2 regions of the Cellulomonas sp. SLBN-39 genome follow, and region 2 is predicted to be linked to the other one. Evidence: riboswitches for the same ligand, from Rfam matches in the RefSeq annotation. Region 2 holds a riboswitch; the other holds the start of a gene.
What was found. Region 2 has a riboswitch for S-adenosylmethionine ahead of FBY24_RS05885 (methylenetetrahydrofolate reductase). Riboswitches for the same ligand answer to the same signal wherever they lie in the genome.
Positions count from the first base shown of each region.

Region 1: another riboswitch for S-adenosylmethionine. It lies ahead of FBY24_RS10465 (aminotransferase class V-fold PLP-dependent enzyme); the one in region 2 lies ahead of FBY24_RS05885 (methylenetetrahydrofolate reductase).

Region 1 is NZ_VFOA01000001.1:2,261,710-2,276,989, reverse strand. It holds gene FBY24_RS10520 (sodium-dependent bicarbonate transport family permease) at 1-115, shown strand, start outside; gene FBY24_RS10515 (hypothetical protein) at 130-414, shown strand; gene FBY24_RS19260 (DUF2599 domain-containing protein) at 491-1,333, shown strand; gene FBY24_RS10505 (acyl-CoA dehydrogenase) at 1,357-3,438, opposite strand; gene FBY24_RS10500 (TetR/AcrR family transcriptional regulator) at 3,435-4,208, opposite strand; gene FBY24_RS10495 (acetyl-CoA C-acetyltransferase) at 4,478-5,818, shown strand; gene FBY24_RS10490 (3-oxoacyl-ACP reductase) at 5,859-7,259, shown strand; gene FBY24_RS10485 (MaoC/PaaZ C-terminal domain-containing protein) at 7,256-8,134, shown strand; gene FBY24_RS10480 (pentapeptide repeat-containing protein) at 8,210-8,818, shown strand; gene FBY24_RS19780 (GNAT family N-acetyltransferase) at 8,900-9,991, opposite strand; gene FBY24_RS10465 (aminotransferase class V-fold PLP-dependent enzyme) at 10,148-11,602, opposite strand; SAM riboswitch class IV at 11,638-11,751, opposite strand; gene FBY24_RS10460 (rhodanese-like domain-containing protein) at 12,039-12,476, shown strand; gene FBY24_RS10455 (O-succinylhomoserine sulfhydrylase) at 12,473-13,732, shown strand; gene FBY24_RS10450 (LLM class flavin-dependent oxidoreductase) at 13,796-14,365, opposite strand; gene FBY24_RS10445 (GNAT family N-acetyltransferase) at 14,537-15,280, opposite strand, start outside.
Region 2 is NZ_VFOA01000001.1:1,293,725-1,309,004, reverse strand. It holds gene gcvP (aminomethyl-transferring glycine dehydrogenase) at 1-38, shown strand, start outside; gene gcvT (glycine cleavage system aminomethyltransferase GcvT) at 80-1,261, shown strand; gene gcvH (glycine cleavage system protein GcvH) at 1,368-1,739, shown strand; gene FBY24_RS05910 (LuxR C-terminal-related transcriptional regulator) at 2,123-2,347, shown strand; gene FBY24_RS05905 ((deoxy)nucleoside triphosphate pyrophosphohydrolase) at 2,658-3,098, shown strand; gene FBY24_RS05900 (Hsp20/alpha crystallin family protein) at 3,278-3,721, shown strand; gene FBY24_RS05895 (MalY/PatB family protein) at 3,820-4,941, opposite strand; gene metE (5-methyltetrahydropteroyltriglutamate--homocysteine S-methyltransferase) at 5,109-7,454, opposite strand; gene FBY24_RS05885 (methylenetetrahydrofolate reductase) at 7,559-8,575, opposite strand; SAM riboswitch class I at 8,642-8,739, opposite strand; gene FBY24_RS05880 (hypothetical protein) at 8,958-9,185, opposite strand; gene FBY24_RS05875 (DNA-3-methyladenine glycosylase I) at 9,258-9,836, opposite strand; gene FBY24_RS05870 (PLP-dependent aminotransferase family protein) at 9,925-11,358, opposite strand; gene FBY24_RS05865 (aldo/keto reductase) at 11,465-12,448, shown strand; gene FBY24_RS05860 (DUF4870 domain-containing protein) at 12,542-12,922, opposite strand; gene hrpA (ATP-dependent RNA helicase HrpA) at 13,244-15,280, opposite strand, start outside.

The DNA.
Region 1 (15,280 bases), 970 kb from region 2:
CCCCGAGGCACGCCCGTCGCGCTACCTGACGATGGCGCTCGCCGTCACGTTCCCGTTCAACATCGTGATCGGGATCCCCCTATACCACGCCGCCGCCCAGGCCCTGGTCGGCTGAGCCGAGGAGACGCCATGCAGGACGTGAAGCGGCTGGACCTCGTCGTCGAGTCCCGCACCGCCGGGAGGTTCCTCGACGCGCTGGACGCGCTGGGCCTGCCCCACCGCACCGTCGTCCCCGGCGTGTACGGGACGGGCCAGCACGGTGCGCGGGGGACCGACCCCTTCGCGACCTTCGACAACACCTACGTGATCGTCGCCGTCCCCCCGGACCGGGTCGACCAGGTCGTGGATCAGCTGCGCGGGCTCCTGCACGAGGTCGGCGGGATGTGCCTCGTGCAGGACGCGCAGTGGGTGTGAGCGGGCCACCCACCACCCCGGCCGCTCCCCCGGGGCGTCGCCGGTCCCCCGGCGCACCGTTGCTACGGTCGGTGCCGTGCCCGCCCGTCACCCCTCAGCCCCCGCCCGCCGCGGCAGGCGGCTCGCCGCGGCCGTGGTCGGCGTCGCGGTCGTCACGGGCTGCACGGCTCCGCCGGCCCCGACCGGCGCGTCGCCGGTGACCTCGTCCGCCGCAGCGTCGTCCGCGGCACCGTCGCCGCCCGCGCCCGCGCCGGACGCGGCGGCCGTCGAGGAGCGCGGCGCGCCCCTCGAGCCCCGCGGCGGACCGACGCTCGCGCTGCTCGCCGCCGACGCGCCCGGGGTCGCCGCCCGCGACGACGGCGCTCTCGACGTCACCGTCGCGACGACGGACGGGACCACCTCCGCCTGGCTCGCCGCGCCCGCCGGCACGACCCTGCACGTGCTCGCCGACGGCACCGTCGCGGTGCGCGACGCCACGGGCGTGACGGTCGCGGCGGTCGGCGCGGCCCGCGGCGCGGCGGGAGCCCCGCGGTGGACGGCCGACGCACCGACGGGCCTGGCGCTCCTGACGGCACCGGCGGGCACCGGGGCCGCGAGCGCCGCACCCGTGACGTTCGTGGTCGGCGGCACCGCGGTCGACAGCGCGACCTGGGGCGAGAACGAGGGCGGCCGCTCGCTCGCGGTCGACCCGGCCGCCTGGGCCCGCGGCGGCGGCATCGCGGCGCAGGAGGCCGTCGCGACCCAGCTCGCGGCCGCGGAGCCGGAGGCCGCGTCGGCGTCGATGCGCGACCAGCTCGGCTGCCACGCCCTGGGGGCGCCCGAGAAGGAGACGTGGAACCTCGAGCCGTGGCGCCCCGAGGTCGACGGGCTGACGATGCTCGCGACCCGGTGCAACCCGACGGCGACGGACGCGGGCTGACCCGCGCCCGTCGCCCCGGGCGGTCAGGCCTTCGCGTGCTTCTCGGGCACCGGGGCCGCGCCGGACGCACGCAGCGCCCGCTGGTGCGCGCGCGCCTCGTCCTGCCGCGCACGCTCCGCGCCGGAGGAGATCGGTGCGCGCAGGTGCTCCTGGCGGTAGCCGAACGCGTCGACGAGGTCCTGCGCGTGCGGGCGCAGGCGCACCAGCAGCCGGTCGATGTACGACGTCACCGTGCGGGCCCGCCCCGCCGAGAGCCGGCCGTTGATCAGGTACCAGGCGAGGTCCCGCTCGATCAGCGACAGCCCGAACAGGTCGCGCACCCACGTGAGCACCTGCCGCGTCCCCGGGTCCTGCACCTGGGCCAGGCCGCGCGTGAACGCCTCCCACTGCACGCGCTCGGCGTGGGCGCGCGCGGCCTCGACCAGCTCGTGCTGGTGGGCGTTGAACAGTGCGGCCGCCTTGTCGGGGCTCAGCTTGCGCGCCGGCGCCAGGGCCTGCGCGACCTGGGCGACCTTCGCCTCGACCCGGTCGGTGAGCAGCTCGCGCTGCGTGGCCTCGTCGCGCAGCTGGCCCACCGAGCGGCGGGCGTCGCCCAGGTCGCCGAGGGTCTGCACGGCCCGCACCAGGGGCGTGCGGTGCAGGGCGGCGTCGGCGACGCGCTCGGCGACGAACCGGGCCAGGTCGCCCCGGTCGCGCTGCAGCGCGGACAACGACGCCGCGTAGTCGCCCAGCAGACGCTTGCCGACGAGCTGCAGCAGGACGGTGTTGTCGCCCTCGAACGTGGCGTACACGTCCATGTCGGCGTGCAGGCCCGTGAGCCGGTTCTCGGCGAGGAACCCCTGCCCGCCGCAGGCCTCGCGGCACGTCTGGACCGTGCGCAGCGCGTGCCACGTCGACGACGACTTGAGCGCGGCCGCGAGCGTCTCGAGGTCCTCGCGCTGCTCGGGGGTGTCGCCGCGGCCCGAGAACACGTCGTCGAACGCCGCGAGCAGCTCCTCGTGCGCGAACGTCGCCGCGTACGTCTCGGCCAGCAGCGGCAGCAGCCGGCGCTGGTGCTGGCCGCGGTCGAGGAGCACGACCTCCTCGGCGTCGCCGCCCGTGAACTGCCGGCGCTGGTTGGCGTACGTCACGGCGATCGCGAGCGCGACCTTCGACGCGTTCACCGCGGCGCCGTCCAGGGAGACCCGGCCCTGCACGAGGGTGCCGAGCATCGTGAAGAACCGACGCCCCGGGCTGGCGATCGGCGAGGAGTACGTGCCGTCCGGCGCGACCGAGCCGTACCGGTCGAGCAGGTGCGTGCGCGGCACCCGCACGTGGTCGAAGTGCAGCCGGCCGTTGTCGATGCCGTTGAGCCCGCCCTTGACGCCGTCGTCCTCCCCGCCGACGCCGGGCAGGAACTCACCCGTCTGCGGGTCACGGATCGGCACGTAGAACGCGTGCACCCCGTGGTCGACCCGCGGCCCCCCGGGGGCGGCCGTGACGAGCTGGGCGAACACGACGGCGGCGGTGCCGTGCAGCGCCGCGTTGCCGAGGTAGTCCTTCCACGCCCCGCGGAACGGGGTGTGGATGACGAACTCCTGCGTCTGCGCGTCGTACTCGGCGGTCGTGCCGATCGACGCGACGTCCGACCCGTGGCCCGTCTCCGTCATCGCGAACGCCCCCGGCACCCGCAGGTGCATGGCGTCGGCGAGGAACGTGTCGTGGTGCCAGGTCGTCCCCAGGTGCAGGATCGCCGACGCGAACAGCCCCCACTGCACGCCCGCCTTGATCTGCAGCGACGGGTCGCCGACGACGAGCTCCTCGAACCGGGCGAGCGAGCCGCCGTGGTCGTCGGCGCCCCCGAGCCGGGTCGGGAACGCCCGGAGCACGTCGTGGTCGGCCTCCAGGCGACGCAGCTGGGCGAGCACGCGCTCGCGGTGCTCGGCGACGGGCATGCCCTCGATCTTCTGGAAGTCGGGGTCGGCGGTGATGGCGCGGGCCTCGCGGCGCAGCTGCGCGTAGCGGCCGAGCAGCTGCTCCTCGAGCGCGGCGACGTCGACGCGCGGCTCGGCGTCGGTGGGGGCAGGCGCCGGGCTCGGGGCCGGGCGGGCGGCGGTCGTGGTCATGGCTCCTCCGTCGGGGTGGGGACGACGTCGTCGGTACGGCGAGCACGGTCGCGGGCGAGCAGGCCGACGGGGCCGGCCCACAGCCACGCCGCGACCTGGGCGGTGAGGGTCTCGCGGTCGGGCACGCCGGGCTGGCCGCGGTGGGCGAGCCACCACTCGCCGGTGCCGCGCACGAACCCGACGGCGCCGGCGGCCCACACCTCGGCGGCTGCGAGCGCGGCGGCGTGCGGGTCGTCGGCGGGGCGCCGCACGGCCTCGGGGCGCCGGGCGACGCGGGTGCCGTCGCGGTCCTCGGTGAGCCCGCGGGCGAACGGTGCGGCGACCAGCGCGGTCACCGAGTCGAGGAAGTGGCCGAGCGGGCCGCCGGACTCCACGGACCCGTCGCGCGTGACGAACGCGTACACGTGGGGGGACGACTCGATCATCTCCAGGTACACGGCGACCATCGCGCGCAGGCCGTCGCGCGGCGTGGGCGCGACGCGCAGGACGCCCTCGAGGGCGCCCTGGATCTGCAGGACGACGGCCTCGGCGACGGCGATCTGCAGACCGGTCTTGTCGGTGAAGTAGCGGTAGACGATGGACTTGGACGTGCCGGCGGCGGCCGCGATCTCGTCCATGGAGACGTCGGGGCCGCGGTGGTGCACGGTGCGCCGGGCGACGCGCAGGAGCTCGGCGCGGCGGGCCTCGCGGTGGTCGGCCCACCGGGTGGAGCGGCCGTCGGCGGCGGGCTCGTCGTCCGCGTCGGGCCCGGCGGGCGGTGCGGGGCGCAGGGGCGGCGACGGCTCGTGGCGCGCGTCCGGCGCGACGCCGGGGTGGGGTCCGGCGCCGCGAGCTCGGGCGGGTGCCGTCGTCGTCGACGGTCCCGAAGTGACGGGGCTCACGAAACCGAAGGTATCAGGTACTGTGGGTTTCGGGAACGAGATCGGGACGAACGTCCCTCGGACGACGCAGCGACGCGCGCTACGCGATGGCTGCGCCGGCCGACCTCCTCGGACACGTCCCGGACCCGTCATCAGCGCCGATGCGAGAGGACCGCCCCATGGCAGCGACCCGGCAGAGCCCCACCGGAACCGCCCGACCCGCGTACGTGCTCGGGGGGAACCGGATCCCGTTCGCCCGCGCGGGCGGGGCCTACGTGCACGCGTCGAACCAGGACATGCTCACGGCCGCGCTCGACGGGCTCGTCGCGCGGTTCGGGCTGCAGGGCGAGCGCCTCGGCGCCGTCGCGGCCGGCGCCGTGCTCAAGCACAGCCGGGACTTCAACCTCACGCGTGAGTCGGTGCTGGGCTCGGCGCTGTCGGCCACCACGCCCGCGTACGACGTCCAGCAGGCCTGCGCCACCGGCCTCGAGACGGTCGTCTCGCTGAGCAACAAGATCCGGCTCGGCCAGCTCGAGTCCGCCGTCGCCGGCGGCGTCGACACCACGTCCGACGCCCCGATCGCCGTCTCGGACCGGCTGCGCCGGGCGCTGCTCGACCTCTCGCGCGCCCGCACCGTGCCCCAGCGGCTGGCCGCGGCCGCCCGCATCCGCCCGAAGGACCTCGCCCCGTCCGCGCCCCGGACCTCCGAGCCGCGCACGCACCTGTCGATGGGCGAGCACCAGGCGCTGACCACCGCGCAGTGGGGCATCACCCGCGAGGCGCAGGACGAGGTCGCGCTGCGCAGCCACCAGCGCCTCGCCGCCGCGTGGGACGCCGGGTTCTTCGACGACCTCGTCACCCCCTACCGGGGCCTGACGCGCGACGGCAACCTGCGGGCCGACACCTCGCTCGAGAAGCTCGCCGGCCTGCGCCCCACCTTCGGCCTGGGCCTGGACACGCCCGCGACGATGACGGCCGGCAACTCCACCCCGCTGACCGACGGCGCGTCGACGGTGCTGCTCGGGTCCGCGGAGTGGGCCGCCGACCACGACCTGGTGCCGCTCGCGGCGGTCGTCGACGCCGAGGCGGGCGCCGTCGACTTCGTGCACGGCGAGGACGGGCTGCTCATGGCCCCGGTCTTCGCCGTCCCCCGGCTGCTGGGCCGGCACGGGCTCGGCCTGGAGGACCTGCAGTACGTGGAGATCCACGAGGCGTTCGCGTCGACCGTGCTCACCACCCTCGCCGCCTGGGCGTCGCCCGACTTCGGCCGCGAGCGCCTGGGCCTGGACGGTGCGTTCGGCACCGTCGACCCCGACCGCCTCAACGTCCACGGATCGTCCCTGGCGGCGGGCCACCCGTTCGCCGCGACGGGCGGGCGCATCGTCGCCACCATCGCCAAGGAGCTCCACGCCCGCCGCGCCGCGCAGGTCGCCGCAGGCGACGACAGCCCCGTCCGGGCGCTGGTCTCGGTGTGCGCCGCCGGCGGCCTGGGCCTGACGGCCCTGCTCGAGGCTGCCTGACCCCCTTCCCCGCCGCGCCCCCACCGACGCAGGAGCAGCGATGACCGACACGTACCTCGAGCTCGTCAACAGCGGGCTCACGAAGAAGCTGGCCGCCCAGCTCGGCCTGCCCCGCCCCGCCCGGCTGCGCCGGCACCGCCCCGGCGTCCCGCTGCTCGACGGCCCGGCGCTCGTGCTGGGCCGCGGCCCGGACGCCGACGCGGTCGCCGCGCTGCTCGCGTCCCCCGCGGGGGGTCCGGCGCACCCGCACCTCGACGACGCGGCGCCCGCCGTGCTGGACGGCTGGGACCTGGACGTGCACCGGCACCCCGCCCCGGACGTGCGGTACGCCGCCGTCGTGCTCGTGCTCACCGACGTCGCGCACCCCGACGACCTGGCCGGTCCCGTGCTGGCCGCGGCGTCCACGCTCAAGGGGCTGCGCCCCGGCGGGCGCGTCGTCACCGTGCACCGGCCTGCCACCGCCGACGAGGCGCCGGCCGTGGCCGCCGCGCGGCAGGGTGTCGACGGTCTGCTGCGGTCGCTGGCCAAGGAGCTGCGCGGCGGGGCCACGGGCAACGGCGTCGTCGTCGCCGACGGTGTGCCGGTCACCGCGCCGTCCGTGGTGGCCACGCTGCGGTTCTTCCTGTCGGCCCGCTCGGCGTTCGTCGACGGCCAGCTCCTCGAGGTCGACTCCGACGCCGGCGAGCTGCCCACCGACTGGGAGCGCCCGCTCGCGGGGCGCGTCGCCGTCGTCACGGGCGCGGCCCGCGGCATCGGTGCCGCGATCGCCGACGTGCTGGCCCGCGACGGCGCGACCGTCGTGGCGGTCGACGTGCCGGCCGCCGGCGAGCAGCTCGCCGCCACGGCCAACCGCGTGCGCGGCACCGCGCTGCAGCTCGACGTCACGGCCCCCGACGCGGGTGAGCGGATCCTCGCGCACGCGCGCGCCCGGCACGGCCGTCTCGACGTCGTGGTCCACAACGCCGGGATCACACGCGACAAGCTGCTGGCCAACATGACGCCCGACCGCTGGGAGTCCGTCCTCGCGGTCAACGTGTCCGCCCAGCTGCGCATCAACGAGGTGCTGCTGACGTCCGGCGACTTCGTCGACTCGCCGCGCGTCGTGGCGCTGGCCTCGACGTCCGGGATCGCCGGCAACCGCGGGCAGACGAACTACGCGGCGTCCAAGGGCGGCGTGATCGGCATGGTCCGGGCGACGGCGCCCCTGCTGGTGCCGTTCGGCGGCACCGCCAACGCGGTCGCGCCGGGGTTCGTCGAGACCGAGATGACGGCGCGCATCCCCGCGGTGACCCGCCAGGTCGCCCGGCGGCTGAACTCGCTGCAGCAGGGCGGGCTGCCCGTGGACGTCGCCGAGGCCGTCGCGTTCCTGGCCTCGCCCGCGGCGGGCGGGGTCGTGGGGCGGACCCTGCGGGTGTGCGGGCAGAACATGGTCGGCCGGTGACCGGCACGGTGCAGCTGCCCGGCGTGCCCGGGCTCGGCGGGCTGTACGCGCGGGGCCTGGCCGGGGCCGCCCGCGCCGCCCTGCCGGGGCGCCGGGCACCGCACGCGCTGCCCGAGGTCACGTACGCGGCGGACGGCGTGCGGGTCGACGCCGACCACCTGACGCGCTACCAGCGGCTGGTGCACGAGACCGCCTCCGACACCCTGCCCGCGGGGTACGTGCACGTGCTCGCGTTCCCCGTCGCGACCGCGCTGATGGTGCGCGACGACTTCCCGCTGCCGCTGCTCGGGCTGGTGCACGTGGCCAACCACGTGACGCAGACCCGGCCGCTGCACCTGGGCGACGTGCTCGACGTGCGCGCCCGGGCGCAGGGCCTGCGAGCGCACCGGGCCGGCACCGCCGTCGACCTGGTCACCGAGGTCGCCGCCGACGGGGAGGTCGCGTGGCGCGGGGTCTCGTCGTACCTCGCCAAGGGCGTGCGGCTGGTCGACGCGCCGGCCGACGAGCTCGACCGGCCCGCGTTCGTGCCACCCGTGCGGACGGGGCGCTGGGAGCTGGCCGCGGACACCGGCCGCCGGTACGCGGCGGTCTCCGGGGACGTCAACCCGATCCACCTGTCGCCCGTGACGGCGCGGCTGCTCGGGTTCCGGCGGGCGATCGCGCACGGCATGCTCACGGCCTCGCGCGCGCTGGCCGACGTCGGCGCCGCCCGGGGCGACGCGTTCACGTGGGACGTCGAGTTCGCGTCCCCCGTGCTGCTGCCGGCGAGCGTGGACGTGCGCGTCGCCCGCGAGGACGACCGTCACCGGTTCACCGCGTGGAGCCCCCGCTCGGGCCGCCTGCACCTGCAGGGCGAGGTCCGGCCGCTCGCCTGAGACCGTCCGCCCTCGGTGCCCGCCGACGCCCCGGCGGGGAGTCCGGGCGTCGGCGGCCCGTGGCAGGGTGGCGCCATGACGTCACCCGGGACCGCGGCCGACCTCGAGCCCGAGGGCGACCTCGACGACCTGGCGTTCGACAGCGTGGACCTGGCCGGCCTCACCGCCGCGGGCGCCCGGATCATGGACTGCACGTTCACCGGCTGCGACCTCGACGGCCTCGACGTCGACGGCGCACGGCTCGTCGACTGCACCTTCACCGGGGTGCGGGCCGGGACGTGGCGGGCGCCCGGCACGTCGTGGCAGGACGTGACGATCGGCGACTCGCGGATCGGCGCCCTCGTGGCGACGGCGTCGCGGTGGACCCGCGGGCACGTGCACGGCGGCAAGGTCGACTACCTGGACCTGCGCGGCGCGACGATCGACCGGCTGCGGCTGGAGGGCGTCACGATCGGCGACCTCGACCTGGCGCAGGCCCGCGTGCGGCACCTGGAGGTCGTGGACTGCGACGTCCGCCGCGTCGACCTCAACGGCGCACAGCTGGCCAGCGCCGACCTGCGGGGCGCCCGCTGGCGGGCCGTCGACGGCGTCGCGGGCCTGGCGGGCGCGACGGTCAGCCCCGCGCAGGTCCTCGAGCTGGCCCCGCTCCTCGCCGCCCACCTGGGCCTGCTCGTCGACCCCTGACCGCTCCTCCCCCGCCGAGCCCGTCATCCGTGGCGGCATCGGCGCCGCAGACGCCACGGACCACGGGCTCGCGCGGGACGGTCACCAGCCGGCGAGCGCGATCACGTCCGCCGCGACGTCGGCCGGCGGGCGGGCATCCGTCGGGACACGGTGGACCCGGGCGCCCGCCTCGGCCTCCAGGCGGCGGGCCGCAGCGTCGGAACGCGCGACGTGCGCGTCGTAGGACGCACCGACCTCCCGGCGCGCCAGCCGCTCGCGGACGGTGCTGTCGTTCGCGGTCAGCAGCACGGACGTCACCTGCGGACGGTCGCCGACCGCCGCGGCCAGGACGTCCGCCTCCAGCACGCTCACCGTGTTCGCCAGGACGAGCCGCCGGTGCCCCAGCGCCCGGTACCGACGCCACACGTCGGCCAGGTTGGCGGCCGCGACGCCGTGCTCCCAGGGCGTCGGGTGCGCGAGGTCGAGCGCGTCCCCCTCGACGACGGCGTGCGCGACGTCCCGCTCGACGAGGAGGTCGTGCACGGCCGCCGCGACGGTCGACTTCCCGACGCCCGAGCGGCCGCCGAGGAGCAGCACCGACGTGCGGTCGTCGACGTCCGGAGCTCCGGCGAGGCGCGCCTCCAGGCGCGCGCGGGCCGCGGGCCACTCCTCGGCGAGGACCGAGAAGTACAGGGAGTCCTGACGGGTGCCGTCGGCGGCGACGCGGTGACCGCGCAGCCGCCCCTCCGGCACCGCGCCGAGCTTGGTGACGGCCGCGACCGATCGGGCGTTGCGGCCCTCGACGCGGAACGCGACCCGCGCCACGCCCCACGTCTCGAACGCGTGGGTCATCAGGAGAAGCTTGCACGCCGGGTTCACGTGGGTGCCCCAGACGGCCGGGTCGTAGTACGTGTGGCCGATCTCGAGGCGGCCCATCGCACGGTCCACGTCGTAGAACGACGTCGAGCCGACCACGCGTCCGCTCGCCCGGTCGACCACCGCGAACGCGTAGCGGGCGGGCGTCCGGAGCGCCACGTGCACGACGTCGGCCAGGGCCTGCTCGCCCACCGGTGTCGGTGACGTCATCCCCCGCCAGACCCGCTCGTCGACGAACGCCGCGAGCGCGCCCGCGTGCTCGACCGCCAGCGGCACGAGCCGCACCCCGGACCCCTCCAGCACCAGATCGTGTTCCACCCCCCGATCCTGGCAGCCCGACCACCCGCCGACCCCGTCATCGGCGCCACCCGATCCACCCCGACCCGCCGAGCCCGTCATCGGTGGCGCACCACCCGCCTGATCCGCCACCGATGACGGGGGCGGCGGGTGCGCGGGCGAGCAGGGCTGGCGGGGTCAGTCGTCGAGGGCCGGGCCGCAGGCGGCGGCCGCGGTGGCCGCGAGGTGGTCCAGGCCGCGGACCTCGATGAGCGGGCGCGTGTCGTCGACGACGGTCCAGCAGCCGTCCACCACCTCGTACTGCGCCTGCGTGCCGTGGGCCCGCAGCGCGGCGAGGGCGGCGACCAGCCGGTCGACGTGCTCGGCGGTGGTGCCCACGCCCACCGACGCACGGATCGCTCCCTGCTCGGCACCGAGGTGCGCGAGCAGCGGGTGCGCGCAGAACCGGCCGTCGCGCACGCCGATGCCGTGCTCGGCGGCCAGGTACGCGGCGACCAGGCCGGGGTTGCGGCCGGCGACCGTGAACGTCACGACGCCGACGGGGTCGGCCGAGTCGGGCCACACGCGCGCGACCTCGACGCCGTCGACCGCCGCGAGCCCGTCGACGAGGCGCGCCCGCAGCGCCTGCTCGTGGGCCTCGAGCGCCCCGGCGGGCAGCGCGGCGAGGGTGTCGCACGCCTGCGCGAGCGCGATCGCGCCGACCACGTTGGGCGAGCCGGCCTCGTGCCGGGCGGGTGCCGGCTGCCAGACGGTGCGGTCGGTGCGCACGTCGCGCACCGCACCGCCGCCGGCGAGGTACGGGGTGCCGGTGTCGAGCCAGTCGCGGCGGCCCACGAGGGCACCGGCCCCGTAGGGCGCGTACGTCTTGTGGCCCGAGAACGCGACGTAGTCGACGTCGGTCGCGGCGAGCGAGAACCCGCGGTGCGGGACGAGCTGGGCGCCGTCGACCGCGACGCGCGTCCCCGCGGCGTGCGCGATCGCCACGACCTCGTCCAGCGGCAGGGCCTCGCCGGTGACGTTCGAGGCACCGGTCAGCGTGAGCAGCGCGTACGGGCCACGGGCGAGCTCGGCGCGGATCGCGTCGAGGGTCGCGGCGACCGTCGGCTCCAGGGGCAGGACGGTCGCGACGCGCCCGGTGCCGCGCTGCGCGGTGCCCGAGCGCTGCACCCACGGCAGCAGGTTCGCGTGGTGCTCGACGTCGAGGACGAGGACCCGCCCGCCCGCGGGCACGACGCCGGCGAGCAGGTTGAGCGAGTCCGTGGTGTTGCGGGTGATGACGCAGACGTCGTCCTCGCGGGCGCCCACGAACCGGGCGACGGCCTGCCGCGACGCCTCGTAGAGCGCGGTCGACACCTGCGAGAGGTACCCGGCGCCGCGGTGCACCGACGCGTACAGCGGCAGCACCTCGGCGACGCGGGCGGCGACCGCCTCGAGCGCCGGGGCGCTCGCCGCGCAGTCGAGGTTCGCGTACGTGCGCTGCGTGCCGTCGACGAGCGGCACCCGGGTGCCGGCGCCGACGACGGGCAGGAGCGCCTGCTCGCCGGGCGCGGGCGCCGGCGCGGCGGAACGGGCCGTGACGGCGGTGCCGGTCGTCTCGTCCGCACACGCGAAGAGCTCGGTGATGGTGGTCATGGGTCGCTCCGTCCGTCCCGGGACCCGGCCGACGGACCCCGCGCTTGCCGGCACCGGTCGGTGCACGGCCAGGTCGTCACCCGGGGCACCCCACCGCGGAGGAGGGTTGCCGGCCAGCGAGCCGGGGCTTGTCGCTGGCGCTCATGACCTGGCACGAGGATCGGCGTGCGCGCGCACGGGTGTCAACGCGCCGCGCGGACGAATCTCGCGATGCAAGACGCGCGGTCTCATGTCGTCCGGTCCGTCCTGGTCGGCGGCCGAGGCGTGAGATCCGTCCGCCGCGGCCCACGCGTCGTGCCTTAGCATCGGCCTCGACCATCCAGAGCGGCCGAGAGACCTGGCTCGACGACGCCGCAGCAACCCGCGGTCCCCGCACCGTCCCCGACGGGCACCGGACCGGACGAGGGTGCTACCGCCAGGCCGATGGAGGAACCGCATGAGCGTGCAGCCACGACCCGCCGACGGCTACGCCGGGGACATCACCGCGACGCAGGCCTGGGAGCTGCTGCGCGACGACGCGTCCGCCGTGCTCGTCGACGTCCGCACCGACGCCGAGTGGCGCTACGTCGGTGTGCCCGACCTGCGCGAGCTCGGCCGCCAGGCGCAGCTCGTCGAGTGGTCGCAGTACCCGACCGGGCAGCTCAACCCCCGCTTCCTCGACCAGCTCCGGGCGGCGGGCGTCACCGAGCAGACCCCCGTGGTGTTCCTGTGCCGCTCGGGCCAGCGGTCGATCGGCGCCGCGCAGGCCGCGACGGCCGCCGGGCTCGGCCCGGCCTACAACGTGCTCGAGGGCTTCGAGGGCGCGACCGGCCCCGACGGGCACCGCGGCCACGAGGGCTGGCGCGCCGACGGGCTGCCCTGGGTCCAGCCGTGACCGGCCCCCGCGTCCCCGGGCCCGGCGACTGGGACGCCCGCCGCGTCGACCGCGACGCCCTGCGGCCCGACACGCTCGCCGTGCGCGGCGGGCTCGTGCGCAGCGAGTTCGCCGAGATGTCCGAGGCCGTCTTCCTCACCCAGGGCTACACGTACGGGTCCGCGGCCGACGCGGAGGCCGGTTTCGCCGGCGAGGTCGACCGGTTCCTGTACTCGAGGTACGGCAACCCGACCGTCACCACGTTCGAGGAGCGGCTGCGCCTGCTCGAGGGCGCGGAGGCCTGCTACGCCACGGCGAGCGGCATGTCGGCGGTGTTCACCGCGCTCGCCGCGCTCGTGCGCTCGGGGTCGCGCGTCGTGGCGTCCCGCGCGCTGTTCGGTTCGTCGCTGGTGATCTTCGACGAGATCCTGGCCGGCTGGGGCGTGCGCACCGACTACGTCGACGGGCACGTGCCCGAGCAGTGGGAGGCCGCGCTCGCTGCACCCGCCGACGTGGTGTTCTTCGAGACGCCGTCGAACCCCGTGCAGGACCTCGTCGACATCGCGGAGGTCAGCCGTCTCGCGCACGCCGCCGGCGCGACCGTCGTCGTCGACAACGTCTTCGCGACCCCCGTGTTCTCCCGGCCGCTGGACCACGGCGCCGACGTCGTCGTGTACTCGGCGACCAAGCACATCGACGGCCAGGGCCGCGTGCTCGGCGGGGCGATCCTCGGCAGCGCGGGCTACGTGCGCGGACCGGTGCAGACCTTGATCCGCAACACGGGCCCGTCGCTCTCGCCGTTCAACGCGTGGGTGCTGCTCAAGGGCCTGGAGACGTTGAGCGTGCGGGTGCGTCACCAGGCCGCCGGGGCGCTGGAGCTGGCCGGCTGGCTGGAGCAGCAGCCTGGCGTCGCGCGCGTGCGGTACCCGTACCTGCCCTCCCACCCGCAGCACGCGCTGGCGCTGCGGCAGCAGTCCGGCGGCGGCACGGTCGTCACGTTCGACCTGGCCGTGCCCGCGGACGCACCGGCGGACGTGGCGAAGAAGGCGACGTTCGGGGTGCTCGACGCGCTGCGCGTGGTCGACATCTCCAACAACCTCGGCGACGCGAAGTCGATCGTCACGCACCCCGCGACGACGACGCACCGCAAGCTCGGCCCCGCCGGCCGCGCCGCGGTGGGCATCGCCGAGTCCACGGTCCGCCTGTCGGTGGGCCTGGAGGACGTCGAGGACCTGCGCGACGACCTCGCCCGCGCCCTGGCCACGCTCCCGGTCTGACGCCTCGCGACGACGACGCCCGGCTCAGCGCCGGGCGTCGTCCCGGGGCACCGGGTCGGACGTTCAGGCGACCGCAGCCACGAGCGTCGGGGCGTGGGCGGCGGACGCACCCACCAGGCTGAGGGCGACCGCGTCGACGCCCGAGCGGCGCGCGAGGTCGGTGGCCGTGTCGAGGACGGCGTCGAGCGGTGCGACCACCCAGGACGCCGAGGGCGACCACGTGAGCCCGGCGAACGCCTCCGCGTACGCCAGGTGGCTGCGGCGGCGGCGGGCGTCCGCGGCGTCGGCGGCGACGACGGTCTCGACCTCGAGGACCACCCGCACGTCCGCGCGGGGGCGACCCAGCGCGGCGACCTCCTGCTCGACCCGGCGGACGAGCGCTCGCACGTGCCCGGGCGTGGGCAGGGCGGCGGACGGGACGAGCCGGACGACGTCGGCGCGGGCGGCCGCGAGGGCGAGAGCCGCGTCGTCGGGCGTCGCGGTGTCGAGCACGTGCTCCACGGCACCGGGGCGAGGGCTGGTCCGGCCGACGATCTCGACGGTCGGTGCGCCGGACCGCAGGTGGTGCGGGGGCACGGTCCGTCCGAGGGCGGACGCGCGGGTGCGGGGAGGCGTGAGGGTGGACGTGGCCACGGGTGGGGTCCTCGGGTCGAGCAGGGTGCGTCACGGGGCCGGTGGCCGCACGCGCGCGGGTCGTCAGCTCAGCGACAACACACCCGGGTCGAGGACATGCAGGTCAGGGTAGCCGCAGCGCCACGACGGCGGCCAGCCCCGTCCCGCATCGCAGGACGAGCGCCACCGGGGTCACAGGGCTCGGGCGAACCAGAGGGTCGTGGGGTGGGCGGCCCAGTCGCCAGCGGGGCGGACGGGGCGGTACCCGGCGCGGGTGACCAGGGCGACGGCCGGTGCGAGGCGCACGCGGGTGTCGACGAGGAGGTGGGTGGCGCCGTCCGCGCGGGCGGCGTCCTCGGCGGCGCGCAGCAGGTGGGAGGCGACGCCGGTGCGGCGGGCGTCGGGGGTGACGTGCAGACGCCGGACCTCGGCCCACTCCCGGGGCCAGGGCGCGTCCGCGCGGCGCACCCCGACGCAGCCGACCGCGCGGCCGTCGACGCGGGCGACGAACGTGGCCCCGAGGTCGGTGGCGCGGGCCGCGGCGTCGAGGGCGGCGGCGTCCGCCCCGGCGAGGGCGTCCGCGGGGTCGTCGGCGGCGACCTCGGCGAGCAGCGCCCGGCGCAGCGCGACCGCGTCCGGGTCGTCGGCCGCGACGAGGGTGACGACCGGCGCGGGCCCCGGCACGCCCCGCACCACCGGTGCCGGCGTCACGTCCTTGCCGAAGCAGCGCGAGTCGACGACGCCCGCGTACTCGGCGTAGTTGTCGACGGGCAGGAAACCCGCGGACAGGTACAGGCCGATGGCCTCGGGCTGCAGGATCCCGGTCTCGAGCACCAGGCGCGTGAAGCCGCGCTCGGCGGCGATGCGCTCGAGCTCGGCGAGGATCGTGCGCGACAGCCCTCGCCCGCGCGCCGAGGGGCGCACGTACATGCGCTT
Region 2 (15,280 bases):
GCCCGCCCGTCGAGGCGTTCGCGGACGCCGACCTGTGACCGGCCCCGCCGACCCGCCCACGACGACCCCGGGAGACCCGATGACGCAGGACGCCCCCACCCCCGACCTGCTGTCCCCGCTGCACGACGAGCACGTGGCCCTCGGCGCCGCGCTCACGTCGTTCGCCGGGTGGCAGATGCCGCTGCGGTACACCTCGGACATCGCCGAGCACACCGCGGTCCGCACGGCCGCCGGGCTGTTCGACCTGTCGCACATGGGCGAGATCGGTGTCGACGGCCCGGACGCGGGCACGTTCCTCGACCGGGCGCTCGTCGGCAACCTCGGCGGCCTGCGCGTGCACGGTGCGCGCTACACGATGATCGTCGCCCCCGACGGCGGCGTGATCGACGACCTGGTGGTCTACCGCACCGGCGAGGGCGCGTACCTCGTCGTCGCGAACGCCTCCAACCACACCGTCGTGCTCGCCGAGCTGCGCGAGCGCGCGGCAGCGACGGGCCTCGACGTCCAGGTCGACGACCGCTCGGCCGCCACGGCGCTGGTCGCCGTGCAGGGCCCGCGGGCGCTGGAGATCGCGCAGGCGCTTCCCGGCCTCGCGCCCGACCCGGCCGGCCCGGAGGGCGTCACGCTGGAGACCCTGAAGTACTACGCGTGCCTGCCCGTGCGCCTGGACGGGGAGCCCGTGCTGGTCGCCCGGACCGGCTACACGGGCGAGGACGGGTTCGAGTTCTTCCTGGCCGCCGACCGCGCCCCGGCCCTGTGGCGGGCGCTGCTCGAGCTCGGCACGCCCCTCGGCCTGGTGCCCGCGGGCCTGTCGGCACGCGACAGCCTGCGGCTCGAGGCGGGCATGCCGCTGTACGGCAACGAGCTGGACCGCACCACGACCCCGCACGACGCCGGCCTCGGCCGCGTGGTGCGGCTCGACAAGGTCGACGCGACCGGCGAGCCCGTGCCGTTCGTCGGGCGCGACGCGCTCGCCGCCCGCGCCACCTCGGCCCCGGCGCGCGTGCTCGTCGGCCTGCAGGGCCTGAGCCGTCGCGCGGCCCGGCACGGGTACGCGGTGCTGGCGTCGACCGCGCCCGACGCCCCCGCGGTCGGCACGGTCACGTCCGGGGCCCCGTCGCCGACGCTGGGCCACCCGGTCGCGATGGCGTACGTGACGCCCGAGGTGTCCGCGGAGGGCACCGAGCTGGCCGTCGACGTGCGCGGCCGGCGCGAGCCCGTGCGCGTGGTGCCGATGCCCTTCTACCGTCGTCCTCGATGACGGACGCACCACCCGGACGACGTCGCACCCGCCGCGCCGCCGCCCGACGCAGTCCCTCCCGACGCAGTCCTTCCCGACGCAGTCCCGCCCGACCCCAGGAGCACCGATGACCGCCGAGCTGCCCGCCCAGCTGCAGTACACCGTCGAGCACGAGTGGGTCGACCAGGCCTCGCCCGTGACCGTCGGCATCACGTCGGTCGCCGCGGACGCCCTGGGCGACATCGTGTACGTCGAGCTGCCCGCCGTCGGGGACACCGTCACCGCGGGCGCCGTGATCGGCGAGATCGAGTCCACGAAGTCCGTCTCCGAGCTCTACTCGCCGGTGACGGGCACCGTCGTCGAGGTCAACGACGCCGCCGTCGCGGACCCCTCGACCGTGAACGCCGACCCGTACGGCGCCGGCTGGCTGCTGCGCGTCGACGTCGAGTCGGCGGGACCGCTGCTGTCCGCCGAGGAGTACGCCGCGCTGAACCCCTGACCAGCGGCCGTCCGACCGGCCCCGGCCCCGCTCCCGCCACCCGCGGGAGCGGGGCCGTCGTGCTTGTGGCGCGGGTGGTTCTCGGGGTGAAATGAGAGGTCCATGAGAACGGTGTCTCGCTTACCACAGGAAGTTGGGTGGTAGCACCCTCTAGGCCTTGCTCCGATCGGGTGAACTGCTGAACGCTTGGGGCGGCGGCATGTATCACCCGGCCGATCAGGAAGTCATCGTGGTGGCAGCGACATCGGCACCACGGGGGGGAACCGTCGGTGAAGAAAAGTCTCCGAACCCGCGTCATGGACGCGAGGGAGGCCGCTCTCATCCGGTACGCAGCCCCTGCGGGGTCGGACAGTCCGGCTCAGCCGCGCACACCGGAGGACATCATGACCATGCTGGAGACGAGCACCACCGCCACCGAGTCGCTCACCCGCCGTGAGCGCGTGGTCCTGGCCGAGCTGGCCGAGGACGTCACCCTCGAGGAGATCGCGACGCGACTCTTCGTCACCCGCAACACCGTCAAGTCCCAGGTCCGCAGCGTCTACCGCAAGATCGGCGTCTCCACCCGCACCGACGCGGTCGCGTGGGCCCGCGCCCACGGCATCCGCTGACGCGCCGCCCGGACCCACGCACGACCCGCACGTCCTGCACCGCTGCACGACCTGCACTGCACGCACGTCCTGCACCGCTGCACGGCACGCGCCGTCTGCGCCGCTGCACCGTCTGCACCGCAACGCCCGTCGGGCGGCCGCGTCCCTCCGCGCGGCTGCCCGGGCCGACCGTCGTCGTCGACGTCGGCACCCGGCGGTCCCCTGACCGCCCGGACGACCCACGTCGTCCGTCGGGACGGGTGACCCGGCCCGCACGCCCGGGTGTCGTCGACGACACCCCCGCGTCACGCAGGGCTGGCACACTCGCCCCATGAACGATGTCCTCGTCGTCGCCGCCGCGCTGGTCGACGACCTCGACGACCCCCGCCTCCTGCTCGCCGCACGGCGGGCCACGCCCGCGAGCCTGGCCGGCCGGTGGGAGTTCCCCGGGGGCAAGGTCGAGGCCGGCGAGACGCCGGAGCTCGCGCTGCACCGCGAGATCCGCGAGGAGCTCGGCGTGCGCGTCGGGCTGGGCGTGGAGCTGCTCGGCCCCGACGCCGGGGCGTGGCGCCTCGCCGAGGGGTACGTCATGCGGGTGTGGTTCGCGGAGGTCCTCGACGGGGTGCCCGAGCCGCTCGTGGAGCACGACGAGCTGCGCTGGCTCCCCGACGGGCAGTGGCTCGACGTGCCGTGGCTCGACGCCGACGTGCCCATCGTCGAGGCGCTGGAGCGCTTCGTCGCGGCCTTCCCGTCGCGCACCGGCCCGTCCTGACGCCCGCGGCACCCACCACGAGGGACCCGTTTCGCCGTCGGCGAACCGGGCCCCGCGACCTGTTGGCACTCGGCACCACAGAGTGCTAATCCTTGACGTGTAGCCACCCGGCGGCAGGCGCGCCGGGCGCATCCGGGTCCGCGGGCGGTCCGCGGCCCCACGTCGAGGAGGTGAGGGGTGTGGCTACTCGTTTCGACCCGTTCCAGGAGATGGACCGAGTCCTCGGGCAGATGCTCGCCGCCGACCGCGCGTCGGCCGGGATGCCGATGGACCTGTACCGGGACGGCGACCACTACGTCCTGCACGTCGACCTGCCGGGCGCCGACCCGGGCACGATCGACGTCGCGGTCGAGGACCGCACGCTGACGATCCGCGCCAACCGGTCCGGCCGCACGGAGCACGACGTGCAGTGGCTGGCCAAGGAGCGCCCCGCCGGCACGTACGCCCGCCAGCTCACGGTCGGCCGCGGCCTCGCGCTCGACCAGATCAGCGCGACCTACGCCGACGGCGTGCTCACGCTCACGATCCCCGTGGCCGAGGAGGCCAAGCCGCGCCGCATCGAGGTGCAGCACGGCTCCGCCGCGACCTCGATCGAGGCCGCCCCGGCCGGCACCGCCGGCTGACGCACCGAACCGACGCCCGGGCGCCCTCCTACGGGGGCACCCGGGCGTCGGCGTGCGGGGCCGTCACCGAGGCCCGAGGTCGCCCCGGGCCACGGTGCTCAGACCAGCGCGCCGACCAGCCGGTCGAGCCCCTCGGCGAGCACGTCGGTGGACGTGGCCAGGTTCATCCGCACGAAGCCCGCACCCTGCGCCCCGAAGGTCGGGCCCGAGTTCACGGCCAGAGCACCCTCCTGCAGCAGCACGCGCGCCGGGTCGGCGTCGGGCGGCACGCACCCGCGCAGGTCCAGCCAGGCGAAGTACGTCGACGCGGGCGGCGTCCACCGGGCACCGGGCAGGCGGTCGGCGAGCGTCCGGTCGACCGTCGCGACGTTGGTGCGGATCTGCTCCAGCGCGGCGTCCAGCCAGGCGCCGCCCTCGCGGTACGCCGCGACGTGCGCGACGACGCCGATCTGGCTGACCCCGTGCCCGACGATCTCCGGCATGCGCGCCAGGTCCGCGCCGGCCTCCGCGCCCGGCACCGCCACCGCGGCCTTGAGACCCGCGAGGTTGAAGGCCTTCGACGCGGAGTGCAGCGCGACGGCCTGCGGGATCACCGCGGTCGCCGAGACGAACGGCTCGTCGTCCAGCACCAGCGGGGCGTGGATCTCGTCGGAGACGACGCGCACGTGGTGCCGCGCGGCCAGCTCGCCCAGCGCCGTCAGCTCCGCCGCCGAGTGCAGCGTCCCCGTCGGGTTCTGCGGGTGGCACAGCAGCATCGCCCGGGCGTCGACGAACGCCGCGTCGAGCGCGTCGAGGTCGAGCCGGCCCGCCCCCGTGAGCGGGACGGCCACCACGTGCAGGCCGGCGTGCTCGAGGAACGCGCGGAACGGCGGGTACACCGGCGTCGTGATGACCACGGCGTCGCCCGGGTGCGTGAGCACGCCGAGCACCTCGACGATCCCGATCATCACGTCCGGCACCATCCGCGTCCCCGCCACGGGCACGTCCCAGCCGTGCCGCTCGAGCGCGAACTCCGCGAAGGCCTCCGCGTACCGGGTGCCGTGGTCGTAGCCGGTGTCGCCCGCGGACATCGCGTCGTGCACCGCGCGCACCACCGGCTCCAGGGCGCTGACGTCCATCTCCGCGACGAACATGGGCAGCACGTCGGGCGCGTACGTGCGCCACTTCAGGGACTGCCGCGTGCGCAGCTGCGCCAGGGGCACGTCGAACGGGGTCGCCATCTGCCCGACGCTACCGGCGTCGGGGGCCGCGCGGGCAGGGTCCGGGCACCACGGGCGCACATCACCCGGTCGGCAGCCACCCGGACGCCCGTCACCCGCCTCCGGCACCTCGGCGCAGACGGCGCGGGGCCCCGGCCGCACCGGCCGGGGCCCCGCGTCCGAGCAGGTCAGAGGGTCGCGCGGACCGTCCTCGTCGCCTGCACCAGGTGCTCCAGGGAGGGCGTGACCTCCTCGTAGCGGCGGGTCTTGAGGCCGCAGTCCGGGTTCACCCAGAGCTGGCCGACGTCGATGCTGCGCACCGCGGAGGCCAGCAGGTCCGTGACCTCGCCCTCGCTCGGCACGCGCGGGGAGTGGATGTCGTACACGCCCGGGCCGATGCCCCGCGGGTACCCCGCGGCGGAGATGTCGCCGAGGATCTCCATCTTCGAGCGCGCCGCCTCGATGCTCGTCACGTCGGCGTCCAGGCCCTCGATCGCGTCGATGATCTCGCCGAACTCCGAGTAGCACAGGTGCGTGTGGATCTGCGTGTCGTCCCGCACGCCGGCGGTCGAGAGGCGGAACGAGCGCACCGACCAGTCGAGGTACGCGGCCTGGTCGGCCTCGCGCAGCGGCAGCAGCTCGCGCAGCGCCGGCTCGTCGACCTGCACGATCGCGATGCCCGCCGCCTCGAGGTCCGCGATCTCGTCGCGCAGCGCCAGCGCCACCTGGTTCGCGGTGTCGCCCAGCGGCTGGTCGTCGCGCACGAACGACCACGCGAGGATCGTCACCGGGCCCGTGAGCATGCCCTTCATCGGCTTGTCCGTGAGCGACTGCGCGTACTGCGCCCACGCCACCGTGATCGGCGCCGGCCGCGAGACGTCGCCCCACAGGATCGACGGGCGCGTGCACCGCGAGCCGTACGACTGCACCCAGCCGTTCTGCGTCACCGAGAACCCGTCGAGGTTCTCCGCGAAGTACTGCACCATGTCGTTGCGCTCGGGCTCGCCGTGCACCAGCACATCCAGGCCGATGCCCTCCTGCAGCTCGACGACGCGGCGGATCTCCGCCTTCATCTCGTCCTCGTACTGCTCGGCCGTGAGCTCGCCCTTCCCGAAGGCCGCACGGGCCTTGCGGATCTGCGACGTCTGCGGGAACGACCCGATGGTGGTCGTCGGCAGCGGCGGCAGCGCCAGCCGCGCGGCCTGCGCCTCGCGGCGGGCGTCGAACGTGCCGCGGCTGAACTGCGCCTCCGTCAGGGCGCCCACGCGCTCGCGGACCTCGGGGCGGACGACGCCGGGCGCGGCGGCGCGGGTGCGCAGGGCGTCGGCGGCGGCGAGCAGCTGCTCGTGCACGGCCTCGCGGCCCTCGGTCAGGCCCTCGGCGAGGGTCGCGACCTCGACGACCTTCTGGTCGGCGAACGCGAGCCACGACGCCAGGGTCGGGTCGAGGGCGGGCTCGTCGGCGACGTCGTGGGGCACGTGGAACAGCGACGTGGACGTGCCGACCGTGACGGCGGCGGCGCCCAGGCCCTCGAGCTGCTCGAGGACCGCGAGCTTGGCGTCGAGGTCGGCACGCCACACGTTGTGGCCGTCGACGACGCCCGCGACGAGCGTCTTGGTCGACAGGCCGTCGGGGGCCGTCGTCGGCGCGGCGCCGCGCACGACGTCGATCGCGACGCCCTCGACGTCGGTCGCCGCGACCACGGGCCACGCCGCGCCGAGGTCGCCGTACGGCGCCGCGAGCAGGATCGCGGGCCGCTGCGGGCGGGACAGCTCGGTGGCCAGCACGCGGTACGCGTGCGTGACGGCCTCGTGCAGGCGTGGCGCGGGCACGCCCGTGGAGTCGGAGACGAGCGCCGGCTCGTCGAGCTGCACCCAGGTGGCGCCGGCGGCCGCGAGCTCGGTGAGCAGGCGCACGTACACCGGCAGCACGTCGTCGAGGCGGTCGAGCGGCGTGAAGCCCTCGGGCGCGTCCGCGGTCGGCTTGGACAGCGCGAGGAAGGTCACCGGGCCCACGACGACGGGTCGGGTCAGCACGCCCTCGGCCAGGCCCTCGGCGAGCTCGGCGACGGGGCGGTCGCTCGCGTACCGGAACGTCGTCCCCGGGCCGATCTCCGGCACCAGGTAGTGGTAGTTCGAGTCGAACCACTTGGTCATCTCGAGCGGCAGGTCGTCGCCACGGCCGCGCGCGACCGTGGAGTATCCGGCCAGGTCGAGGCGGCCGTCGGCGTCCTGCAGGTCCGCGAAGCGCTCCGGCACGGCGCCGAGCAGCACCGCGGTGTCGAGCACGTGGTCGTAGAAGGAGAACGCCGACGGGATCGCGGGGGCGTCCGTGGCCAGGCCCAGCCCCGCCAGGCGGGTGCGGGTGCGGCGGCGCAGGTCGGCCGCGACCTGCTCGACGTCGTCGGCCGTGCTGCGGCCGGCCCAGAACGCCTCGATGGCCTTCTTCAGCTCGCGGCGGGGGCCGATGCGGGGGTAGCCCAGCACGGAGCCGGCCGGGAACGCCGGGGTGGGCGTCGGGGTGGTGTCGCTCATGGCGTGAGTCCTCGTGGTGCGTCTCGGATGGGGCGGGTGCTGCGCGCCGGACGTGCGGGCCCGGCGGGTCGGGTCCGCGACGGCGGGCCCGGTGGTCGGTCGGGTCAGGGCTGCTCGGCGCCGCGTCCGCGCAGGTCGGCGCCGTCGAGCAGGTCGAGCGCGGCGCCGTGCTGGTTGAACGTGTAGACGTGGACGCCGGGCGCCCCGCCGTCGAGCACGCCGTTGACCAGGTCGATGCTGGCGCGGATGCCGCGGCGGTGCCGCTCGGCCGGGTCGTCGGTGCCGTCCAGCAGGGCCAGCAGGTCGCGGGGCACGGGCACGCCCGTGAGCTCCTGCACGCGCAGGAGCCGCGCCGGGTCGGTGGTCGGCAGGATGCCGGGGACCACGGGGATCGTCACGCCCGCCTCCCGGGCCTCCGCGACGAGGCCGAGGTACGCGTCGGCCTCGTAGAACACCTGCGTGATCGCGAAGTCCGCACCCGCCTCCTGCTTGCGCAGCAGGGCCTCCACGTCCTGGGCGCGGGTGCCGCCGGTGGCCGCGTTGCCGCGCGGGAACGCGGCGACGGCCACGGAGAGCGGCCGCACGCGGGCGCGCACCGCCTGCGACGGGCTGCCCGCGCAGCGGCGGTGCTCGATCTCGCGCAGCAGCTCGACCAGCTCGGCCGCGGTCTGCAGGCCGTCCGGGTGCGGCCGCCAGTCGGCCTGGCCGGCGGGCGGGTCGCCGCGCAGCGCCAGGAAGGAGCGCACCCCCTCGTCGAGGAACTCCTCGACGATCGCGGTGACCTCCTCGCGGGAGGTCCCCACGCAGGTCAGGTGCGCGATCGGGGTCAGCGAGCTCTCGTGCAGCAGGCGGCGCACGAGCCCGCGCGTGGTGGCCCGCGTGTGCCCGGAGGCGCCGTACGTCACCGAGACGAAGTCGGGCTCGGCGGCCTCGAGCTCGCGCACCGTCGACCACAGCCGCGGCGCGGCGTCGGGGTTGCGGGGCGGGAACAGCTCGAACGAGACCGTGGGCCGGTCGAGGGCGCCGAACCGGCCGCCGCGCGCGCGCCCGGCCGGCGCGGGGCGGGCGGGCGGGGCGTCCGTGGTGCCGGCCAGCGGCTCGACGCCGACCACGGCGGTCATCGACGCACCGCGCAGCACGGGGCCGGCAGGTGCGTGGGGTCGTGAGGGCAAGGTCGACGCATGTCCGCTCCATCGGTCCTGGCGGAAGCACCCACACCCTCAGGCGATGAGGGGGGTTGCTGCGGCGTCGTCGAGCCAGGTCTCTCGGCCGCTCTGGATGGTTGCTGCGATCGTAGCCCGTGACCGACAGGTGGACAACGGGTTCCGACGGGTGAGATGTCGACGCTCGCTCAGCGGTCGCGGGGGTGCCGACCACGCCGCGTCGCGGGTCGGCGAGGGGGGCGCGCACGTCGGGAGCCCCCGGGTGTGCCACGGGCGCCAGGAGCGGGCGTCGGCGGGGCGTCGGGCGTGCCTCCGAGACGTCGCGGGGGCTGGTGTCAGGTCAGCCGCGGCGGCGGCGGCGGATCGACGGCTTCGTCTCGCGCGAGCCGCGCTGGTGCGGGATGCCGAACCAGGTCGCCCGCGTCACGGCCGGCGAACCCGCGGGGACCCCGGCCAGCCCGTCGCGCACCGCGGCGAGGACACGGGGGTCCGTGTCCTCCGTGCACTGCCAGGCGTCCTGCGCCGCGCGCACGGCGTCGCCTGCGTCTCGCTCGGGGTGCTCCGCCACAGGAGGAACCCTAACCGTCAGCACCCCGCGAGCCGAGGGCTCTGAGCAGGACGTTCACCCGCCCGCGGAAGATCACCCGGGCAGAGCGGCGCGAACCGGGCAGGTGACCAGGTGGTCGTCGACCAGACCGCACGCCTGCATGGCCGCGTAGGCGGTCGTCGGCCCCACGAACCGGAACCCCCGCCGCTTGAGCTCGCGCGCCAGGGCGGTCGACTCCGGGGTGCTCCCCGGCACCTGCTGCGGGTCGGCCGGCGGAGGGCCCGGTGGCGGGGCGAAGGACCACAGCAGCGCGTCGAGCGTGCTCCCCTCGGCGTGCAGCGCCAGCAGCGCACGGGCGTTGGCGATCGTCGCGTCGATCTTGGCCCGGTTGCGCACGATCGACGCGTCCGCCATCAGCCGCGCCACGTCGTCCTCGTCGAACCCCGCGACCACCCCCGGGTCGAACCCCGCGAAGGCCTCCCGGAACGCGGGCCGCTTGCGCAGGATCGTGATCCACGCGAGCCCCGACTGGAACGACTCCAGCGCCACCCGCTCGAACAGCGCGTGCTCGTCGTGCACCGGAACGCCCCACTCGGTGTCGTGGTACGCGGCGTAGAGCGGGTCCCCGTCGCCGAAGCAGCGGCCGGCGACGAGAGGCAGAGCGTCGGTCATGCCCCGAGTCTGGTGCGGGCGTCCGACATCATCCGCGCCGGGCGCGCGGTCCGTGCACCGGGCCACCCGATGCAGGGCTGGGGGCGGCTCACGACGGACCGCGCGCGACGCCGCGCACGGCCGCGGCCAACCGGGCGACGGCACCCTCGACCCGCGCGTCGGCCAGGGCGCCGTAGCCCAGGACCAGCGTGCCGCGCGACGCGGACCCGCCCGGTGCGTCGTACCTGGACCCGGGTGCGATGGTGACGCCGAGCCGTGCGGCCGCCTCGGCGACCACGTCCCCGTCCACCCCGTCGGGCAGGTGCAGCCGCACGTGCAGCCCCGCGTCGAGGCCGTCGACCGTGCACCCCGGCAGGTGGCGGCGCAGGGCGTCGACGAGGGCCCGGCGCCGGCGGGCGTAGCGGAGCCGGCCCGCGCGCACGTGCCGCGCGTACGACCCGCCGGCCAGCAGCTCCGCCACCACCAGCTGCGTCAGCGTCGACGGGTCCGTGCCGTCCGCGGCGTCGAACGCGTCCCGCCACCGCGGCGGCACGACCGCCCAGCCGAGCCCGACGGCCGGCGACAGCGTCTTGCTCAGCGACCCCAGCAGCAGCACCCGCTCCGGAGCGAGGCCCTGCAGGGCGGCCACCGGGCGGCGGTCGTACCGGTGCTCGGCGTCGTAGTCGTCCTCCACCACCAGCCCGTCGACCTCGCGGGCCCACCGCACCAGCGCGTCACGGCGTTCCGGCGCCAGCGCCGCACCCGTGGGGAAGTGGTGGGCGGGCGTCACCAGCACCGCCCGCGCGCCGGCACGGGCCGCGCGCAGCCGCGCCTGCGCCACATCGAGGCCGCCCTCGTCGACGGGGACCGGGACCGTCGTCAGGCCTGCCGCCCCCGCCACCTCCCGCAGCCGGGGCCACCCCGGGTCCTCGACCAGCACCGCCCGGTGACCGGCTGCCAGCAGCATGACCGCGACGCGGTGCATGCCCTCGGCCGCGCCGCTGGTGACCCGGACGTCGTCCGCCGTCACGGCGCGGGCCGCGAGCAGGTGCGCGAGCACCGCCGCACGTGCGCGCGGGTGCCCGCCGGGCACGGGGCCCGCGAGGTCGGCGTCCGACGCGGCGGCCAGCGCGGCGCGGGTGGCGCGCACCCAGTCGGCGCGCGGCACGTGCCGCAGGTCCGGCACCCCCGGCGCCAGGTCGAACGCCCGTCGCGCGGGCAGGGGTGCGGGAGCCGGCCGCGCGCCCCCGACGGGGCCCCGCAGGTCGGCCGGGCGGGCCGCGACCCGGGTCGCCGAGCCCGTGCGCGCCTCGAGCACGCCCTCCGCGACGAGGTGGCCGTAGGCCTGGGTCACCACCCAGCGCGAGACGCCGAGGGTCGCGGCCAGCGCACGGCTCGGCGGCAGGGCCGCACCGGGTGCCGCGCGACCGTCGCGCACCGCCCGCCGCAGCGCCGCCTCTAGGCGAACGTGCACGGGACCGTCGCCGCGCAGGTCGAGCAGCACGTCCCACGCCGGCGGCAGATCGGTCTGGTCGGGAGCCATCGGATCGGACCGTACTCCCGGACCGTTGCGGACCTAGCGTCGGCAGGGACGGCGCGCCGGACGCACCGGTGCGGCAGTGACCGTCCCCGGCCCGGAAGGAGTCCCCATGCGCTACCGCACGCTGAGCGACGGCCGCACCACGGTCGACGTGTCGACCCTCTGCCTCGGCACCATGTGGTTCGGCACCCGCACCGACGAGACCACGGCCCACGCGATCCTCGACCGCTTCGTCGAGGCCGGCGGGACGTTCCTCGACACCGCCAACAACTACAACGCGTGGGGCGAGGGCTACGGCCGGGACAGCGAGGACGTGCTGGGCCGCTGGCTCGCCGACCGTGGTGCGTGCGGCCGCGTGCGCCTCGCCACCAAGCTGGGCGCGGCCCCGAAGGACCCGGCCCTGCCGCTCTCGGGCACCCCGCCGACCAACTTCCAGGGCCTGTCCGCACCGGTCGTCGCCACCGAGGCGCGCCTGAGCCTGCAGCACCTCGGCGTCGACCGGATCGACGTCCTCTACGGCCACGTCGACGACCGCGAGACCCCGCTCGCCGAGACCGTCGGGGCGTTCGGGGCGCTCCAGGACGAGGGCCTCGTCGGCCTCAGCGGCATCTCCAACGTCGCGACCTGGCGCGTCGTCGAGGCCCGCGAGCAGGCCGCCCGCCTCGGCGTGGCCCCCTACGCGGTGGTCCAGCAGCGGATGAGCTACCTGCACCCGCGCCCCGAGGTCGGCCGCACCGACGTCGCGACGCCCGACCTGCTCGACTACGCGCGCTCCACCGGGGTCGACGGCCGGCCGCCCCTGACCGTCACCGCCTACTCCCCGCTGCTCCAGGGTGCGCTCGTGCGCCCGGACAAGCCGCTGCCCGGCGGCTACGACCACCCGGGCTCGCGCGCCCGGCTGGCTGTGCTGCGCGAGGTGGCCGCCGACCTGGGCGCGACGCCGCACCAGGTCGCGCTCGCGTGGCTGCTCGGCGGCGACGTCCCCGTGGTCCCCGTCGTCGGGGTCAGCAGCGTCGCCCAGCTCGACGAGCTGCTGGGCGCGGCCGACCTCGACCTCGAGCCCGACGTGCGCGCCCGGCTCGACGAGGCCTGACCGGTCGCCGCCCGGGTACGACGACGGCGCGGTGCCGCCGGACGGGTGTGACCCGCCCGCGGCACCGCGCCGTCGGGTCGTCTCAGCGGTGCGTCACTTCACGAGGCGCAGGGTCGCGGGGTAGCGGTACACGCGGCCGTCCTTCGCGGCGAGGCCCGCGATGATCGCGAAGACCGTGCCGGCGATCCAGACGAGGAAGCCCAGCGGGAGGCCGAGCAGGGCGAGGATCGCCGTGACGATGTAGAGGCCGAGCAGCGTGAGCTGGAAGTTCAGGGCCTCGAGCGCCTGGTCCTCCAGGAAGGTCTGACGGCCGCGCACGGTCAGCCAGACGACGAGGCCGGGGATGAAGCCGAAGAGGATGCCGCCGAGGTGCACGAGCATCGCGTTCTGGCCGTCCTGCGCGGCACCGGCGGGCGCGGGGACCGGGGCGGGGTTGACGGGCTCGGGGGCGGCGGGGGGCTGGGGGGTGGTCATGACGACTCCGGTCGGTCGGGCGGTCGCCGCCGCCGGGGCGGTGCGGTCGTCCGCATGGGGGAGCGGCGGACAACCGTCCGGCACGCCGACCGCAACGTACCGATTCGTCCCCCTGCGCCGGACCTGCCGAGTCCCACAACGCCGGAGCCCGCCCGTTGTGGAGGCACGCTTCACCCGCTCGGCCGCCACCCGGACGCCCGCTCACCCCTCCGAGCGCCCGCCCCGACGTCGTCGCAGGTCAGCCGGTCGAGACGAGCCCGAGGGCGGTCACAGCACCGACGACGACCCCCTCGCGGCCGCGCGCGGCCAGGGGCCGTGCGGTCACCCGATCGCTGCCAGCGCCTTGCGGATCCGGGTCGGCGACACCGGCACCGGCGTGCCGATCTGCTGCGCGAACAGGCTCACCCGCAGCTCCTCGACCAGCCACCGCACGTCCGCCAGCGCCGCCGCCCGCACCGGGTCCGGCGGTCCCGCGGCCAGACGCGCCCGGACCGTCGCCACCTGGTCCTCCACGTCCTGCACCTGCCACGCCAGGTCCGCGTCGCGGCGCGGGTTCTCCGCCGCCTTGACCAGCCGGTGCCGGGCCGCGCGGAGGTACCGGGCCACGTGCGGCAGCCGGTCCGCGCCCACCTCGGTGACGAACCCGTCGTGCACCAGGCGGCCGACCTGCGCCCGCACGTCCTGCGCGGTCGCCAGCAGCGCCACGCTCGACGTGCCGCGCACCTCCGCCTCGACCTCGCGCCACGCCGTCAGCACCGTCACCACGTCGCCGACCGTGCGGTGCACGTCGTCCTCGAGCGCGTCCCGCACGGCCTCCCGCACCGCCCGGTAGCCCTCCGCGTCGCGGACCGCGCTCGCGGGCCGGCCCGCCAGGGCGCGCCGCAGCAGCCGGTCGACGGACGCGAGCTGCACGTCCGCCACGAGGGCCTGCGTCGACGGTGCCGGCGACGCCGCCAGGGTCAGCGCCTGCTGCCCCGTCCACCGGGTGGTCACGCGGGCCGTCGGCAGGCCGACGTCGAGCAGCAGGAGCCGGCGCAGGCCGCGGTGCGCCGCGTCCTGCGCCACGGCTGCGTCGGCGAGGACCCGCAGCGCCACGCCCGGTGCCCCGCCCACGGGCTCCTCGACGAGGGTCGGGTACGCGCGGACCACGCCGCCTGCGGCGGAGGTGGCCTCGACGACCTCGGGCAGCGGGCCCGGCAGGTCGGGCCACGTGGTCAGCCCGGTCCGTTCCAGGTCGACGCCGGGGCTGCGCGGCGCGGGGCCCGGGCGCGCCGCCCGCCCGCCGCCCACGGCCCCGGCACCGCGCCCGCCGCTCGCCCGGTCGACCGTCGCGCCGTCCGCCGCACCGCCCGGCACGGTCGAGGCACCGCCGGCGGTCATCGCCTCCTCCATCGCCGCCCGCACCGCGGTGCGCACGGCCGACGCGACCGCGTCCTGCGCCCGCGCCGCGTGCCGGCGCTGCAGCACCAGCAGGTCCTTGCCCTCGTCGAGCACGCCGCCCGAGCGCCCGCCCTGCTCGCCGATCACGCGGAACGTGACGCGCAGGTGCGGCGGCAGGCGGTCGAGGTCGACCGCGTCCGGCGGCACCTCGACGTCGCGCAGCGCGCGCACCGCCTGCGCGAACACCTCCACGAACGACGGTGCCGCGTCGGCCGCGCGCACCGTGTCCTCCCACGACGCCGCGTGCTCGGTCATCCACGCGTCCACCGCGCGGGCGACGTCGGGCGCGGGCACGAGCTGCACGCGCACCGGCTTGGGCAGCGCGCGGATCGTCGCGGTCAGCAGCTCGGCCCGCACGCCCGGCACCATCCAGTCGAAGCCCTCGGGGCGCACGCGCGGCAGCTGGGCGAGCGGCACGTGCACGGTGACGCCGTCGGCCTCGGTGCCGGGCTCGAACTGGTAGGTCACGGGGAACGTCAGGTCGCCCTGCGGCCACCGCGACGGGAACGCGCTCTCGTCGATCGCGTGCGCCTCGTCGCCGACGAGCAGCTCGCGCGTGAACGTCAGCAGGTCCGGGGTCGTGCGGCGCGCACCCTTCCACCACCGGTCGAAGTGCCGGGCGGAGACGACGTCGGCCGGCACCCGCTCGTCGTAGAAGTCGAACAGCACGTCGTCGTCGACCACGAGGTCGCGGCGCCGGGCCCGCGCCTCCAGCCCCTCCGCCTCGGCGAGCAGGCGCCGGTTCTCGTGGAAGAACTGGTGGTGCGTCGTCCACTCGCCCTGCACCAGGGCGTGCCTCAGGAACAGCTCGCGCGCCTGCTCGGGGTCGACCGTGGCCAGCAGCGTCCGGCGGTCGACGACGACGGGCACCCCGAACAGCAGCACCTTCTCGGTCACCATCGCCGCGCCCTGCCGCGT